DNA from 2 places in the Aeribacillus sp. FSL K6-1305 genome. Region 1 is predicted to be linked to the other one. Evidence: a T-box and tRNA genes for the amino acid it is inferred to sense, from the RefSeq annotation. Region 1 holds a T-box; the other holds one or more tRNA genes.
The links. A T-box is a leader RNA that pairs with one kind of tRNA and senses whether it is charged. The one in region 1 lies ahead of pheS (phenylalanine--tRNA ligase subunit alpha), so its partner is inferred to be a tRNA-Phe.

Region 1 (7,946 bases):
GAACGGTTACTGTAAAAAGACCGTTTTCTTCAACGGTTTCAAATTGCAAGCGGTCAAAAATTTCTTTTATTTCATCTACTGCAATGTTTGTCCCTAAAACGTTGTTAATTTTCTCAGCGGAAATGGTGATCACTTTTTTCTCGATTGAAAAATCATGAAATTCTGCTTCACCTTCTAAAACAGTTCCGGAGGCGTATTTTGCGATCAATTGTGCTGCCCGCTCTGCTGCAGCTTTTACCCTGTTCGGGTCAACCCCCTTTTCAAATCTCAAGCTCGCTTCACTTCTAAGTCCGAAATCCTTCGACGCTTTTCGGACAACACTGCCTTTAAAATAGGCGGCCTCAAGCAAAACGGTCGTCGTATCGTCTCTTACTTCAGAATCGGCCCCTCCCATTACACCAGCTAATGCAACAGGTACTTTGCCATTTGTGATCACAAGGTGATCGCTTGTAAGCTTTCGTTCTTGATCATCAAGGGTCACGATCGTCTCTCCGTCATGTGCGCGGCGAACGAGTATTTCCTTTGATCCGAACCGGTCATAGTCAAACGCATGAAGCGGCTGGCCGTATTCTAATAAACAATAGTTTGTAATATCGACGACGTTGTTATGCGGTCTGATTCCGGCTTTTATTAAGCGCATTTGCATCCATAAAGGGGAAGGGGCAATTTTGACATTTTTAATAATTTTGGCTACATAGAATGGATTATCTTCTTTTGCTTCAACATTCACAGTAATATAATCAGTTGCTTTTTCTTCGGCAGCCTCATAATGAACTTCCGGCTTTCGAACCTCTTTCTTTAAAATTGCTGCAACTTCATAGGCAACACCGATCATGCTTAAACAGTCAGAACGGTTTGGTGTAAGACCTAATTCAAGTACATAATCGTCCATAAACAGCTGTTCAATCGCATTTTTTCCAACTTCAGCATCACTAGGGAAAACAAAAATGCCGTCAGAAAACTCTTTTGGGACAAGCTTTCCTTCAATGCCCAGCTCTTGCAAAGAACAAATCATACCGTTAGATTCTTCACCGCGCAGCTTTGCCCGTTTAATTTTGAAATTGCCCGGCAAAACCGCACCAACTTTGGCTACCGGCACTTTTTGACCTTTTTCAACGTTTTGGGCGCCGCATATAATTTGCACTGGTTCTCCTTCTCCGATGTCAACTAAACATTTGCTTAATTTTTCTGCATTTGGATGCTGTTCTTTTTCAAGCACCTGTCCAACTACAACATCTTTTATTCCTTCATTAACAGCTTGAACATTTTCAACTTCAATGCCGCTCTTCGTTATTTTTTCAGCCAGCTCCTCAGGGGAAATGTCTAGATCAACATATTCAGAGAGCCATTTGTATGAAACGAACATGAGAAAACCTCCTTTTAAGCTTGTTTAAACTGTTTCAAAAAACGCACATCGTTTGTATAAAAATGACGAATATCATCGATTCCATATTTCAACATGGCAATCCGTTCCGGTCCCATTCCAAATGCAAAACCACGGTATTTTTTCGAATCGAATCCCGCCATTTCCAAAACGTTTGGATGAACCATCCCTGCTCCTAAAATTTCAATCCAGCCTGTTCCTTTGCATACATGACAGCCTTTCATGGAGCATTTAAAACAGGATACATCGACTTCCACCGACGGTTCAGTAAACGGGAAAAAGCTCGGACGCAGACGAATTTGCCTGTCTTCACCGAACAGTTTTTTCGCAAACACTTCGAGCGTTCCTTTTAAATCGCTCATGCGAATGTTTTCATCCACAACGAGCCCTTCAATTTGCGTAAATTGATGGGAGTGCGTTGCATCATCTGTATCACGTCTGTATACTTTCCCTGGACAAATGATTTTTACAGGACCTTTCCCTTTATATTTTTCTAGCGTTCTCGCCTGAACTGGAGATGTGTGTGTGCGCAGCAAAATTTCATCAGTTATGTAAAAGGAATCTTGCATATCCCTTGCCGGATGGCCTTTCGGCAAATTGAGCGCTTCAAAATTGTAATAATCTGTTTCAACTTCTGGACCTTCCTCTACTGTGTATCCCATGCCGATAAACAAATCTTCAATTTCTTCAATGACCGCTTGGAGAGGATGATGGTTTCCTGTTCGAACCGGTCTGCCTGGAAGGGTAACGTCAATCGTTTCTTGCTGTAATTTTTTCTCGATTTCTGCTTTTTCGAGTTGTTCTTGCTTACTTGTTATTTCCCCGGCAATCACTTCCCGAATTTCATTTGCTAACGCACCTATTTTCGGCCGTTCTTCTTTCGAAAGCTTTCCCATTCCGCGAAGAACTTCGGTAATCGGTCCTTTTTTTCCAAGATATTGAACGCGAATATTTTGCAATTGTTTTAAATCCGTTGCTTCCCGTACCTTTTGCAACGCTTCATCGCGAAGCTTTGTTAATTCTTCCTGCATGTAAATTCCTCCTTTTTTTTTAAAATAAATAAAAAAACCCATCCCAAAAAAGGGACGAGTTGAATTTCGCGGTACCACCCTTATTAACAAAGAAAGAATCTTTGTTCACTTCATTATCATAACGGCACAGCCGGAGCGCCTTTACATGCTTCCGCATGGTCCTGGCGTCAACTCTGGAGGTGAATTCGTTTGCCTCTACCATAAAAATGCTTCCAGTCTACGGCATTTTCTCCCTAAATGGCGACCTGCAAACTACTCTTCTCCGTCATCGTTATTCCTTTATTCAATTGCTTTTAATTATAAAAAAAAGAAATTAAAGGCGCAACACTATTTGCGAAGATGGTACATGAAAATAGCTGAAGCAACGGCAACATTTAATGACTCCGCTTTTCCATAAATCGGAATGTGTAAATTTTGATCCGTCATATCCAGCAGCTCTTTTGAGACCCCATTTCCCTCATTTCCTACAAGGAGGGCAAATGTTTCAGATGGAGGAATCTCTTTATAGAAAACAGCATTTTTTGTTGAAGTTCCAAATACAGGAATTTTCTCTTCCTTCAACTTACTTATAATCGGTTTTAATGACGAATTGATCACAGGCAAATGAAAAATTGATCCTTGTGTCGCCCGGATCGTTTTACTATTGTACAAATCAACCGTCCCTTCACCTAAAATCACAACATCCATTCCAGCCGCATCTGCAGTACGAATGATCGTACCGAGATTTCCTGGGTCTTGAACCGCATCTATTAACAGCCATTTTTTGGCGTTCAAATCGATTTCCCACCTAAGCTGCTTACAAACAGCCATGACACCTTGCGGGGAATCCGTTTCAGACAGAAGCGAAAACACCTCTTTGGAAACAATCGTTGTCGGAATAGTACCTTCGAAAAAATGATTTGGCAGCTTCGCTCCGTCTAAAACAATTAACTCTTGAACAATTGATTTGTATTTGAGAGCTTCCTCGATTAAATGCAAGCCTTCAATTAAAAACAGCCCGCGCTCTTCCCGTTTTTTTCTTGATTGCAGCTTTTTCCATTCTTTTACTCTTTCATTTTTAGTTGACGCAATCCGTTTCAATGATGGTGTCTCCTTCAACTGATAGTTCATTTCATATACATATTATAGAAAACAAAAGAAAAAATAAAGAAGAATGAAGAAAAACGAGGTGAAGGATATGAATTTTGATTTGCGCAATGCAGTCATTGCCAACATATCGCAAAATTCAAAAGACGAGCTGAGAGAAACGATCGTTGATGCCATCAATAGCAAGGAAGAAAAAATGCTTCCAGGGTTAGGCGTGTTATTTGAAATTATCTGGAACCATTCAAGTCAGCGTGATCAGCAGGAAATGGTTGAAACACTTGAACAAGGATTAAAAGAGACTGGAGCTGGGAAATAACCAGCTCCTGCTTTTTAGTTGTACGTAATGTTTTCAACCGTTTTTTTGTCGAGGCGTTTAATGACTTCTGTCAATAATTGAACCGTATGTTCAAAGTCTTCGCGATGAATCATCGCAGCGTGTGTATGAATGTAGCGCGTTGCAATCGTAATGGAAAGCGTTGGAACACCATTTCCTGTTAAATGAATCGATCCGGAGTCTGTACCGCCACCCGGCATAGCATCATACTGATATGGAATGCCGCATTCTTCAGCGACCCCTACGACAAAATCGCGAAGCCCTTTATGGGAGACCATAGAAGCATCATATAAAATAATTTGCGGACCTTTCCCCATTTTTCCCATCGCTTCTTTTTCGGAAATGCCTGGAGTGTCGCCGGCTATTCCGACGTCTACGCCGAAAGCAATATCAGGCTCAATATAATGGGCTGATGTGCGGGCTCCTCTTAATCCTACTTCCTCCTGAACGGTTCCTACACCGTAAACGACGTTCGGATGGTTTACCCCTTTCAGCTTTTTCAAAACTTCGATCGCTATTGCACAACCGATGCGGTTATCCCAAGCTTTCGCCAAAAGGATTTTATCATTTTTCATAACGGTGAACTCAAAATAAGGCACAATTTGGTCGCCGGGACGAACACCAAATTCCATCGCTTCTTCTCGACTGCTGGCGCCAATATCAATAAACATGTCTTTGATCTCTACAGGCTTTTTTCGTGCTTCTGCCGGCAAAATATGCGGCGGCTTGGAACCGATGATGCCGGTCACATCTCCTTTTTGGGTGACAATCGTCACTCTTTGTGCGAGCATAACTTGATTCCACCAGCCACCAACAGGCTGAAAGCGAATGAACCCTTTATCATCAATTTGCGTAACCATAAAGCCGACCTCATCAAGATGGCCCGCGATCATAATTTTGGGTCCGCCTGATTCTCCTTCTTTTTTGGCAATTAAACTGCCGAGTCCATCCGTTTGGATATCATCTGCATAATCTTTTATGTACCCTCTCATTACTTCTCTGACTTCCCGTTCATTGCCGGCGATGCCTTTCGCGTCTGTTAAATCTTTTAACATTTTCAATGTTTCATCCCATTTCTCCACACTGAAACCTCCTTTAATTTATATTCTTCATTTTTCCCAAACGGAATTGTTAATATCCTTGATTTTGTCTAGCATGATTGACTTCATTTTTCGCCATGTATGCTGAAATAATATCTTCCTCTGAAAAGCCCAGCGCAGAGCCGAGTGTAACATAGTCGTTAAATAAATCGATATACGCTTGGACAGACAAATATTCACTGAATTTTGCCGTTTTTTGATAAACGTTTAAAAAAAGATCGGTCAGGCTTTTATCGATTTTTCTTGCTTTCATTTCCGGCAGTTTTTCAATATACAATTCATGGCCGATCGACAATAAAAAATGAAGGCCGTCTACATACTCTTCCAAAATAACCTCTCTGTCGGAAGGCGGCTTAACGCTCCAAAATTTAAAGCAGCGCGTTTCATTAGCCAATTCGCCAATTTCGACAAGCAAGGCTAAAACTTTTCTCTCGATCAGCCTTTCTTCCTCCAAACCGTGTTTCTTTTCAATTTTTTCATCCAATTCTTTTTGCATTTTATATAACTGTTCAAAATCCATTTTCTCAACCCCTAAAATATATCTAAAAAAATTATAGCAAATGTGATCATTAATGAAACCCCTTCAATTCCTTTTTCGTAATGTATATGTATGAATATGACCTTCGGGGAGGTTTAAAGTAAATGATTGTCATCCTTCTTCGTCTTTTCATAATTGCTGCGATTATTTTCCTAATTTATTCATTCATTAAATATTTATTGAACCCGAAGCGAAAGTTAGAATTGGCTCATGAGCAAAAAAAATTTTTCTTTCTTGATGATAAAGAAAATGTCCACAAAAATTTTTTGTTAACGCATAAAGGAGTTTTATTTGAAGGGGAAAAATATTTAGGCACGACTGAAACTTCTTTTGAAGTTATCTCCGTTTTTATTTGGACATCTACTCCAAATAAGTTAAGGGGGTTTACAAAAGAAGATTTTCAATTTATAGAATCGAAAATAAAAGAAGCATATCCTTACGCCAAAATCGACTGGAAAAGTCCAATTAAAGAGTTTTTGAATCGGAACGAATCGGAATTCCCGACACTATCTTAAGACAGTAAAAAAGAATGAGCAGCTTGACATTCCCGTTCAAAATTGACAGTGTTAAAAGACTATGCGGTCCATGACTGGACGATCATGGTGTCGCTTTTTTGATCAATCTATGGAATATTTCTGATTTAAAAAGAAAATAAGCATTCTGAAGGCAGTTCCCATTGCGGGAGCTGCTGTTAGCTTCCATTTCTATTTTTATCCCATTACCTTTTCTCTTCCTCTATGAAATTTTGTAAAACAGCTCGGTAATTGATTATAATTTTTCGAAGTCTCCTTTTTAATTGGGTTTGGTCACTTTCATTATAAAACAGAGTGCTTCGTAAATGCTTTTTTCATTTTGATGATATTCTTGATCCCAACATTTAGTATAGAACCTAAATTTTTTGCATCGGCCTAAAAAACCCTTGAACTTTTGACTTTTTTCACTGTTGAGAAACGTAAAGCCATAATCGTTTACCTTTTCAGCCATATAAAAATCCCCTCCAAATAGAAGTGCAGCATCCGCGAGTCATTGCGCAGATTTTTTACACGTCTACTTAAAGGGGATCAATAATGTGCTGTTCAATTATGTCCAGCCCAAAGGGCAATGTACGTTTATAGGTGGCTTGCTTTTTCGATTACTTATTTAATTCAGCTTTAGCTGTTTCGGCGAGTTGTGCAAATCCTTTTTCATCATTTACTGCTAAGTCAGCAAGCATTTTTCTGTTTACTTCAATGCCAGCAAGCTTTAAACCGTGCATGAACCGGTTGTAGGAAAGACCGTGAATGCGCGCAGCAGCATTGATTCTCGTAATCCAAAGCTTACGGAAATCGCGTTTTCTTTGGCGACGGTCACGGTATGCATACATTAAAGATTTCATTACTTGCTGGTTAGCAACTTTATATAAACGATGCTTCGAACCGTAATAACCTTTTGCAAGCTTAATAATTTTTTTGCGGCGTCTGCGTGTCACTGTACCGCCTTTAACACGTGCCATAATGCATTCCCTCCTAAAAAATCGAAGTTAAAAATTATTTTATATTGTCAAGCATTTGATGAATACGTTTAAAGTCACCTTTGCTTACTAATGCTGGTTTACGAAGTTTGCGTTTTTGCTTTTGAGTTTTGTTAGCGAATAAATGACTAGTAAATGCATGAGACCGTTTCAAATTTCCGTTCCCAGTTTTTTTAAATCTTTTCGCAGAGCCGCGATGAGTTTTCATTTTAGGCATAAAAGGATCCTCCTTCTATTTCTTTTCGTTTTTCGGTGCTAGCACTAGAAACATGCTGCGCCCATCCATTTTCGGCTTCGTTTCAACAGAACTGATGTCAGCGCATGCTTCAGAAAATCTTTCTAGAACTCGTTGGCCGATTTCTTTATGGGTAATCGCTCTTCCTTTAAAGCGGATCGATGCTTTCACCTTGTCACCCTTCTCCAAAAATTTCCGAGCATTGCGAAGCTTTGTATTAAAGTCATGCTCTTCAATTGTTGGGCTTAGGCGGACTTCCTTCACATTAATAACTTTCTGCTTTTTACGCGCCTCTTTTTCTTTCTTTTGCTGCTCGAAGCGGTATTTTCCGTAATCCATGATGCGAGCAACCGGCGGTTTTGCATTCGGAGCAACAAGAACGAGATCCAAATTGGCATTTGCGGCAATATCAAGCGCTTCTTGCCGTGATTTAATGCCTAACTGATTACCGTTTTGATCGACCAGTCGAACTTCACGAGCGCGGATGCCCTCGTTTACTAACATGTCTTTGCTAATAATGAGCCACCTCCAAGATTTTATAAACAAAGTGCACGTTCGCCTTGACAGAGCTTATACATTCGTTTATGCAAATAAAAAACGCGTAGACGCACACTGCACCCACACGTTGAATACACGAACTTTTTGTCCAATGTATAAACCTGTCAACAGCAACGATGTGCGTCAATCAGGTGAGAAGCGGGTGCTTCTGCTTGTTCTCCTTGACTATA
Region 2 (7,946 bases), on a different contig from region 1:
TGATTTTTTCAACATACTGAAAAGCTAAATAAATATCAAGGATCAGGAAGGCAATAATAAACACAGTTTTCGTTTTACTCCAATCCAATACCTTCCCCTCCTTTACCCGCTTTTTTCACATTCAGCCTTTGATATTTATCGTTTTCGAGTTCAATGCACCATATCGGCTCCAAATTTACGATATTTTGCCGTGACGACTGTTGTATGTCATAAGCGGGAAAAATACGTTTTATTTTGTCGGCTTCAATGCTTGGATTATCTTTAATAGCTTCAATTATATCTGCTGCTTTAGGTAAAGTCGTTTTATCTTCCCGGATAAAATCATCCAAATAAAATAACGGACGCTGATATAAGGCAATATCATTCTTTCCCCAGCTTTGCATGATCGTCGTGATCGAATAATGCGAATCGCTGAACGAAAATACTGGCAAATTTCGAACCGTTAGACGAAAATAAATTTTCTGTTCTTGATCCGTTTTTTCGAAGCGATAATCATTTAATCCTGACAGCCAACCGCCATGTTTGTTCAAAAAATCAATGCTCTGCAAGATCAATTTTCCTTTTTCCGTCGTTAAAGACTGGTCAATTGTCGGATTAACGTAAACAACCCTTTCTTTATCTTCGTTGATGACAAGCTGACGGGAGCTGTCTGTATACACAAATTCGGAAGCATTGACATCCCGTTTTACATAACTTGGATCATTAAACAATGCATTTTTAATCTGCTCACCGCTCATTGATTTTGTAAAATATTGAAGGCGATGAATCGGAAACGGCTTTTCAGGCAAAAATAATCCGTTCCAAAACACGTAGCTTTCAAAGTTTTCTTTTTCTTTATACACTTCCGTCCACAAATTGCTTAAAACGGTTTTCACCTGTGCTTCTACAACATATTTATGCTCGTAGTCGACTAAATAAAGTTTTCGGTTCGCTTTCTCGTTTGTCAGAGGAATGTAAATCCGATCAAATTCTATATTGAAATCTTCTTCATCCGTCCAGTCGGTTATTGATAAGAGGGCTGACATCGGAATCGAGTCGTTAAAAATAACTTCAAAGTTAGGGGTTGAATTATGTATTTCCCTGTTTATCCATTGATTAAAACCATATTGCTTTTCAATCTCTCCAGAAATATTTTTGAATTCCTCTAGCTCCCACTGACGAATATCCTTCCAAAGTCTTTCGATGACGATTTCGTCATAAGTTGCGTAATGTTTTATTTTTTCATGAATCATAATATGATCCGGCTGCACGACTTCATAAGGCTTTTTTGTTACATTGCTTAACGGGTTGTTTTCAATATAGTTGGAGTTTGAAATTTCCCCGTAGTTTGGCTGATATGTCCAAATATTCCAGGTGAAGAATAAACTTGTCAGCACTAAAAATGTTAAAATAATGGATTTTATCGTTTCCCGGTTCATAGCCAATCATCCTCTTGGTTCTGTTCATATGGCAATGTGAAAAATACAGTCGTGCCTTTTCCTTCTTCACTTTCCACCCAAATTTCTCCTCCGTGTGCTTCCACCATCTCTTTTGCAATTGCAAGACCAAGACCGGTTCCGCCCATTTTGCGTGATCTAGCCTTATCAACACGATAAAAACGTTCAAAAATTTTTTTCACACTTTCTTTTGGAATTCCAATGCCTTCATCTTTTACACTGACTTCAATATGGTCAACTTGTTCTTTTACTTGAAAAGAGATTTTTCCGCCTTCAGGAGAATATTTCAAAGCATTGGAAATAATATTATCGAGCACTTGCGTAATTTTATCGGGTTCAATTTCTACATAAAGGCTTTTTTTCGGAATGTTTCGTACAAATGTGACATGCTGCTGCTTAGACATTTCAAAACGATCAATAATTTTGTGGAAAAAGTCTGTGAAATTCACCATGTCTTTATTTAATTGATAATCTTTACTATCTAGTTTTGATAGCTGGAGCAAGTCATTAACCAGCCTAATCATCCGCTCCGTTTCGTTTTGCGTCACTTGTAAAAATTTTGGTGCGATCGTTTCGTCTTTCCAAGCCCCTTCCGCCAATGCTTCCAAATAACTGCGCATTGTAGTAAGCGGCGTCCGCAGCTCATGAGAAACGTTTGCGACAAATTCACGCCGCTCTTGGTTGATTCGTTCCTGCTCTGTTACATCGTAAACTACTGCAATCAATCCGTTAATATGATCTTCATCAATTTGTATCGTAGAAAAGCTGATTCGTAATATATACGGTTTTTCCTCTGTGCTGAAATCTAACAGCATCGGTTCTTGCTGGTTCACTAAATCTTCAAAAGTACATTCATCCGTTAAATCTAAAAGCTCCACAATTGATTTTCCTAAGGCTGTTTCACGTGAAACATTCAACATTTCATGGGCCGGATTGTTCATGACAATTACTTTTCCATGCCGATCTGTAGCTATGACACCTTCTGTCATATGAGTAATAATAGACGCCAGCTTTCTGCGCTCTTCTTCAGTTGTTTCCTGTGCTTCCTCCAATTTTTCCGTGAGATGATTGAACGTTAATGCAAGCTGTCCAATTTCATCTTCTCCATACACTTTTACTTTTCTGGAAAAATTCCCTTTTGCCAGCTCCAACGCTTGCCTTCTCATATCTGACAACGGACGGGTTATAGTGCGGGCAAGAAAAATTCCTAGCGCCGCGGTAATAAGAAGGGACATCCCTGTGCCTGTTGCAAAAATTTTGTTAATCGTCCGCAATTGTGAAAAAACTTCCTCCATTGAGGCAACGACATAAACAACGCCAATTGTTTCTCGTTTATAATCTGTGACGATCGGAGTCGCTGATACGTACATTCGATGCTTCGTTTGCGGATCAAGCAAAATATTGCTTTCAGGCGAACCGACGATTAAAGTCCGTTTAATCATATTTTCAGTTGTTCTTTTCCCGATCACATCTTTGTTGTAATCAGATGTCCCGATGACACGCGCATCTTGGTCCACTACGCGAACTTCATGAATTTCCTCCCGTTTAAAATCTTGCAAAATAGCAGATATCTCATCTTCCATATTCAATGATTCGTCCACTTCTTCATTCGTCATCGCTTGCTCAATCTGGTAAGCCAGCAAATCAATCCGCTGCGAAAGGGAAGATTTAAAATTTTCTATAAGAGAAGATTCCAATTCCTTAACGAAGTAAATACCGATGATTTGCATAGCCAAAATAATCAGAAGCACATAGATCAGCACAATTTTAAAATGTATCGAACGGAAAAAACTCACTCGACTGCTATACATGTTCACTGCTCCTGTTCAGGATTGCGCAAATAATAACCTACCCCTCTTCTTGTCACAATCCATATTGGATGGCTTGGGTTGTCTTCAATTTTTTCCCTAAGTCTTCTAACCGTGACATCTACAGTTCTGACGTCTCCGAAATAGTCATATCCCCAAACGGTTTGCAGCAAATGCTCTCGGGTCATGACCTGTCCAATGTGCTTCGCTAAATAGTGAAGCAATTCAAACTCACGATGAGTAAGCTCGATCGTTTCTCCCCGTTTTGAAACGACATATGCATCAGGATGAATAACGAGAGAGCCGATTTGAATTTCCGACTGTTCAGAAGCCGCTTCCCTTGCAGCATTTGTTTGCTGTCTTCGTAAATTTGCCTTTACCCTTGCCAAGAGCTCTCTTGTGCTGAATGGTTTTGTCACATAATCATCAGCACCAAGCTCCAGACCAAGCACTTTATCGATTTCTGAATCTTTCGCAGTCAACATAATAATCGGCATTTCATATTTTTTTCGAACTTCCCGGCACACTTCCATTCCATCCTTGCTGGGAAGCATAATATCTAACAATATCAAGTCAGGTTTAATTTCTTCCACCATTTCAATCGCGCTTGTTCCATCATAAGCACAGTATACATCAAAACCTTCTTTTTTAAGATTAAACTCTAATATATCTGCAATTGGTTTTTCATCATCAACAACTAATATTTTTTTATTTTCCATCATTTTCTCCCCTTTTGATCTATTAACTTTACTTTACCACGATTACATTCATCTCATCATCAACTTTCAATACAAATGGAAAAAACAAGCAGAAAACCCCTAGCTATTGCTAGAGGTCTTAAATTCAATAGGTTTTGGAACTTAGAGTAAACCCCTGTAAATTCCTATCAAACCTATTATATCAATTTTTATCTTATTGTAACAGCTTGAGATGAGAAATCAAATTTCTATTTACAACCACAAATGTTACCAATTTTGGTTTAACTTACTTATAGCCAAAAATAGCACGGATAAACCGTGCGTATGAAGTGGCTCGGGACGGAATCGAACCGCCGACACAAGGATTTTCAGTCCTTTGCTCTACCGACTGAGCTACCGAGCCGTATAAAGTTTTCAAGAATGCGAACTCTTTTTCCCTCTCTCAAGCCTTTCATATATGTGGATTCTCGAATGTGAGGCAGCTTGTATAATATTTCTCGATTGTAATGGTGAGCCATGGAGGATTCGAACCTCCGACCCTCTGATTAAAAGTCAGATGCTCTACCTACTGAGCTAATGGCTCATAAAAAATTTTTTCCTTCTAATCCATTTTAAAATTTGTCAGATGTCCCTTCCTCTTCTAGCTTTTTCGAGGATGTTGGATGCGTCGGGACAACTCGTCGCTTATTCGATGAAGCCTTGCTCGTTGCTCTACCGACTGAGCTAATGGCTCATAAAATTTTTTTTCTTCTAATCCATTTTTCATTTGTCAGATGTCCCTTCCTCTTCCGGCTTTTTCGAGGATGATGGATGCGTCGGGACAACTCGTCGCCTATTCGATGAAGCCTTGCTCGTTGCTCTACCGACTGAGCTAATGGCTCATAAAATTTTTTTTTCTTCTAATCCATTTTAAAATTTGTCAGATGTCCCTTCCTCTTCCGGCTTTTTCGAGGATGATGGATGCGTCGGGACAACTCGTCGCCTATTCGATGAAGCCTTGCTCGTTGCTCTACCGACTGAGCTAATGGCTCATAAAAAAATTTTTTTCTATCTAACCCATTTTAAAATTTGTCAGATGTCCCTTCCTCTTCCTGATTTTTCGAGGATGTTAGATGCATTGTGCGAACAGTTCGGAGCCAATACGCTCATTTTTCTCAAGACGTGTATAATAATATCATTTCTAGAGGGACAAAACAACGATTTTTTTTAATTTCACAAAAAAAAGAGGGAACAGCCGATCCCTCCAAGTTTATTATATTGGACTGTATACACTGCGGACAACATTTGTTTGTGAACGATCTGGACCAACTGAAAAGATGGAAAGTGGGATACCTGTTAACTGGGAAATCCGTTCAACATAATGGCGTGCATTGTCAGGAAGATCGTCCAAGCTTTTTGCCCCCGTAATGTCTTCCTTCCAACCCGGCAATTCCTCATAGACAGGTTCGCACTGTGCAAGTACTTTTAAACTTGCTGGAAATTCTTCTAAAATTTCACCTTTGTATTTGTAGGCGATGCATATTTTTAATGTTTCGATTCCTGTCAATACATCGATGGAATTTAAAGATAAATCAGTTATTCCGCTTACCCGGCGCGCATGGCGAACAACAACGCTGTCAAACCAGCCCACTCGACGTGGACGTCCTGTTGTTGTGCCATATTCCCGTCCAACTTCACGAATTTGATCGCCAATTTCATCGTGGAGCTCTGTCGGAAACGGACCGTCTCCTACACGAGTTGTATAAGCTTTTGATACGCCGACAACATGTTTAATTTTCGTAGGACCTACACCTGCTCCAATTGTCACACCGCCTGCTACTGGATTGGAAGATGTAACAAAAGGATATGTACCTTGATCGATATCAAGCATAACGCCTTGAGCTCCTTCAAATAAAACACGGCGTCCTTCATCAAGCGCGTCGTTCAGCACAACAGATGTGTCGCATACATATTGTTTGATTTGTTGGCCGTACTCGTAGTATTCATTTAAAATCTCTTCCAGTTTAAATCCTTCAACTTCGTATACTTTTTCAAACAGGCGATTTTTTTCTTCTAAATTTCTTCTCAATTTTTCTTCAAAGACTTCACGATCCAATAAATCGGCGATGCGGATGCCAATACGGGCTGCTTTATCCATATAGGCTGGACCTATTCCTTTTTTCGTCGTCCCGATCTTGTTGGCTCCTTTTCGTTCTTCTTCCACTTCATCCAATTTTAAATGATAAGGCAAAATGACGTGAGCGCGGTTGGAAATTCGCAGATTATTTGTTTGAATTCCCCGTTTATGCAAACCGTTCAACTCTTCTACCAGCGCTTTAGGATCGACAACCATTCCGTTTCCGATGACACAAATTTTATCTTGATAAAAAATACCGGATGGGATTAAATGCAGTTTATATGTTTCACCGTTAAATTTGATTGTATGGCCAGCATTGTTTCCACCTTGGTAACGGGCGATCACTTCCGCATTTTGAGAAAGGAAATCGGTTATCTTCCCTTTTCCTTCATCCCCCCATTGTGTACCAACAACAACAACTGATGACATGTGTGCACCTCCGTGTTCACCAAAAATCCAATACAAAGAAACAAGTTTATTCTACCAATTGTAGCAAGTAGAGTCAATAAAATCCGAACGTTCACTTTATTATTAAATATTTTGTTCGTGTTATATAAGATGCTTACAAAAAACAACTGCCTCATCAAGAGACAGCAGGAGGAATATGATCGTCTTCATATCTTCTTTCAAGATTTACAAATTTATTATATTCTTTTACAAATGCAAGCTGAACAGTTCCTACAGGGCCGTTCCGCTGCTTGGCTATAATGATTTCAATAATATTTTTGTTTTCTGATTCCGTATTGTAGTAATCATCTCTGTATAAAAAGGCGACGATATCTGCATCCTGCTCAATACTACCGGACTCCCGAATATCTGACATCATCGGGCGTTTATCTTGACGCTGCTCGACGCTTCGTGATAGCTGGGATAATGCGATGACCGGCACTTCCAATTCACGTGCCAAAGCCTTAAGAGATCTTGATATTTCCGAAACTTCCTGCTGGCGGTTTTCCCGATTCCGCCCGCTTCCTTGAATTAATTGCAAATAATCTATGATAATTAAACCAAGGCCCTTTTCCTGTTTTAACCGTCTGCATTTGGCGCGAATATCACTCACTCTTATGCCAGGTGTATCATCAATATAAATGCCGGCATTTGATAAACTCCCCATTGCCATCGTCAACTTTCCCCAATCATCCGGGGTTAAATTTCCCGTTCGCAAATTTTGGGCATCTATGTTTCCTTCTGCGCAAAGCATACGCATGACAAGCTGTTCCGCACCCATTTCCAAGCTAAAAATCGCTACATTTTCGTCCGTTTTCGTCGCAACATTTTGAGCGATATTTAAGGCAAATGCAGTTTTACCGACAGACGGGCGGGCCGCTACGATAATTAAATCATTTCGCTGAAAACCGGCCGTCATACGATCCAATTCGGAAAAGCCTGTAGGAATTCCTGTAATTTCCCCTTTGCGATTGTGGAGCATTTCAATTTTATCGTATGTTCGAACAAGAATATCTTTAATGTTTTGAAACAATCCAGCTTTTCTCCGCTGCGCCACTTCCATGATGCTTTTTTCGGCTTCTGTTAAAAGTGTTTCCACATCGTCTTCCCGATTATAGCCTTCTTGAGCTATAGCCGTTGCTGTTCGTATAAGTCTTCTCAATATCGATTTTTCTTCAACAATTTTCGCATAATATTCGATATTTGCTGCTGTAGGAACGGATCCCGCTAAATCGCTTAAATAAGAAACCCCGCCAACCTCTTCCAAAATTTTCGCATCCGCCAAGTCTTTTGTCACAGTTACTAAATCGACGGGCTCTCCTTTTTCCGAAAGCCTCAACATCGATTGAAAAATCTTTTGATGGCTGGATCGATAAAAATCTTCAGGAACTAATATTTCGGAAGCTAACATAAGCGCTTCAGGTTCTAAAAAAATTGCCCC

Region 2: it encodes a tRNA-Phe, which carries the amino acid that the T-box ahead of pheS (phenylalanine--tRNA ligase subunit alpha) is inferred to sense. The anticodon was not compared.

Annotation. Positions count from the first base shown of each region.
Region 1 is NZ_JBBOQV010000001.1:1,639,480-1,647,425, forward strand. Features, by position in the region: gene pheT (phenylalanine--tRNA ligase subunit beta) at 1-1,366, opposite strand, end outside; gene pheS (phenylalanine--tRNA ligase subunit alpha) at 1,381-2,415, opposite strand; T-box leader at 2,463-2,693, opposite strand; gene NST97_RS07905 (TrmH family RNA methyltransferase) at 2,743-3,525, opposite strand; gene sspI (small acid-soluble spore protein SspI) at 3,593-3,817, shown strand; gene NST97_RS07915 (M42 family metallopeptidase) at 3,832-4,917, opposite strand; gene NST97_RS07920 (dUTP diphosphatase) at 4,967-5,455, opposite strand; gene NST97_RS07925 (hypothetical protein) at 5,578-5,988, shown strand; gene NST97_RS07930 (hypothetical protein) at 6,266-6,457, opposite strand; gene rplT (50S ribosomal protein L20) at 6,606-6,965, opposite strand; gene rpmI (50S ribosomal protein L35) at 7,000-7,200, opposite strand; gene infC (translation initiation factor IF-3) at 7,216-7,737, opposite strand; ribosomal protein L20 leader region at 7,806-7,936, opposite strand.
Region 2 is NZ_JBBOQV010000002.1:623,429-631,374, forward strand. Features, by position in the region: gene NST97_RS12760 (two-component system regulatory protein YycI) at 1-88, opposite strand, end outside; gene NST97_RS12765 (YycH family regulatory protein) at 75-1,418, opposite strand; gene walK (cell wall metabolism sensor histidine kinase WalK) at 1,415-3,247, opposite strand; gene yycF (response regulator YycF) at 3,250-3,963, opposite strand; tRNA gene NST97_RS12780 (tRNA-Phe) at 4,273-4,345, opposite strand; tRNA gene NST97_RS12785 (tRNA-Lys) at 4,450-4,525, opposite strand; gene NST97_RS12790 (adenylosuccinate synthase) at 5,195-6,487, opposite strand; gene dnaB (replicative DNA helicase) at 6,642-7,946, opposite strand, start outside.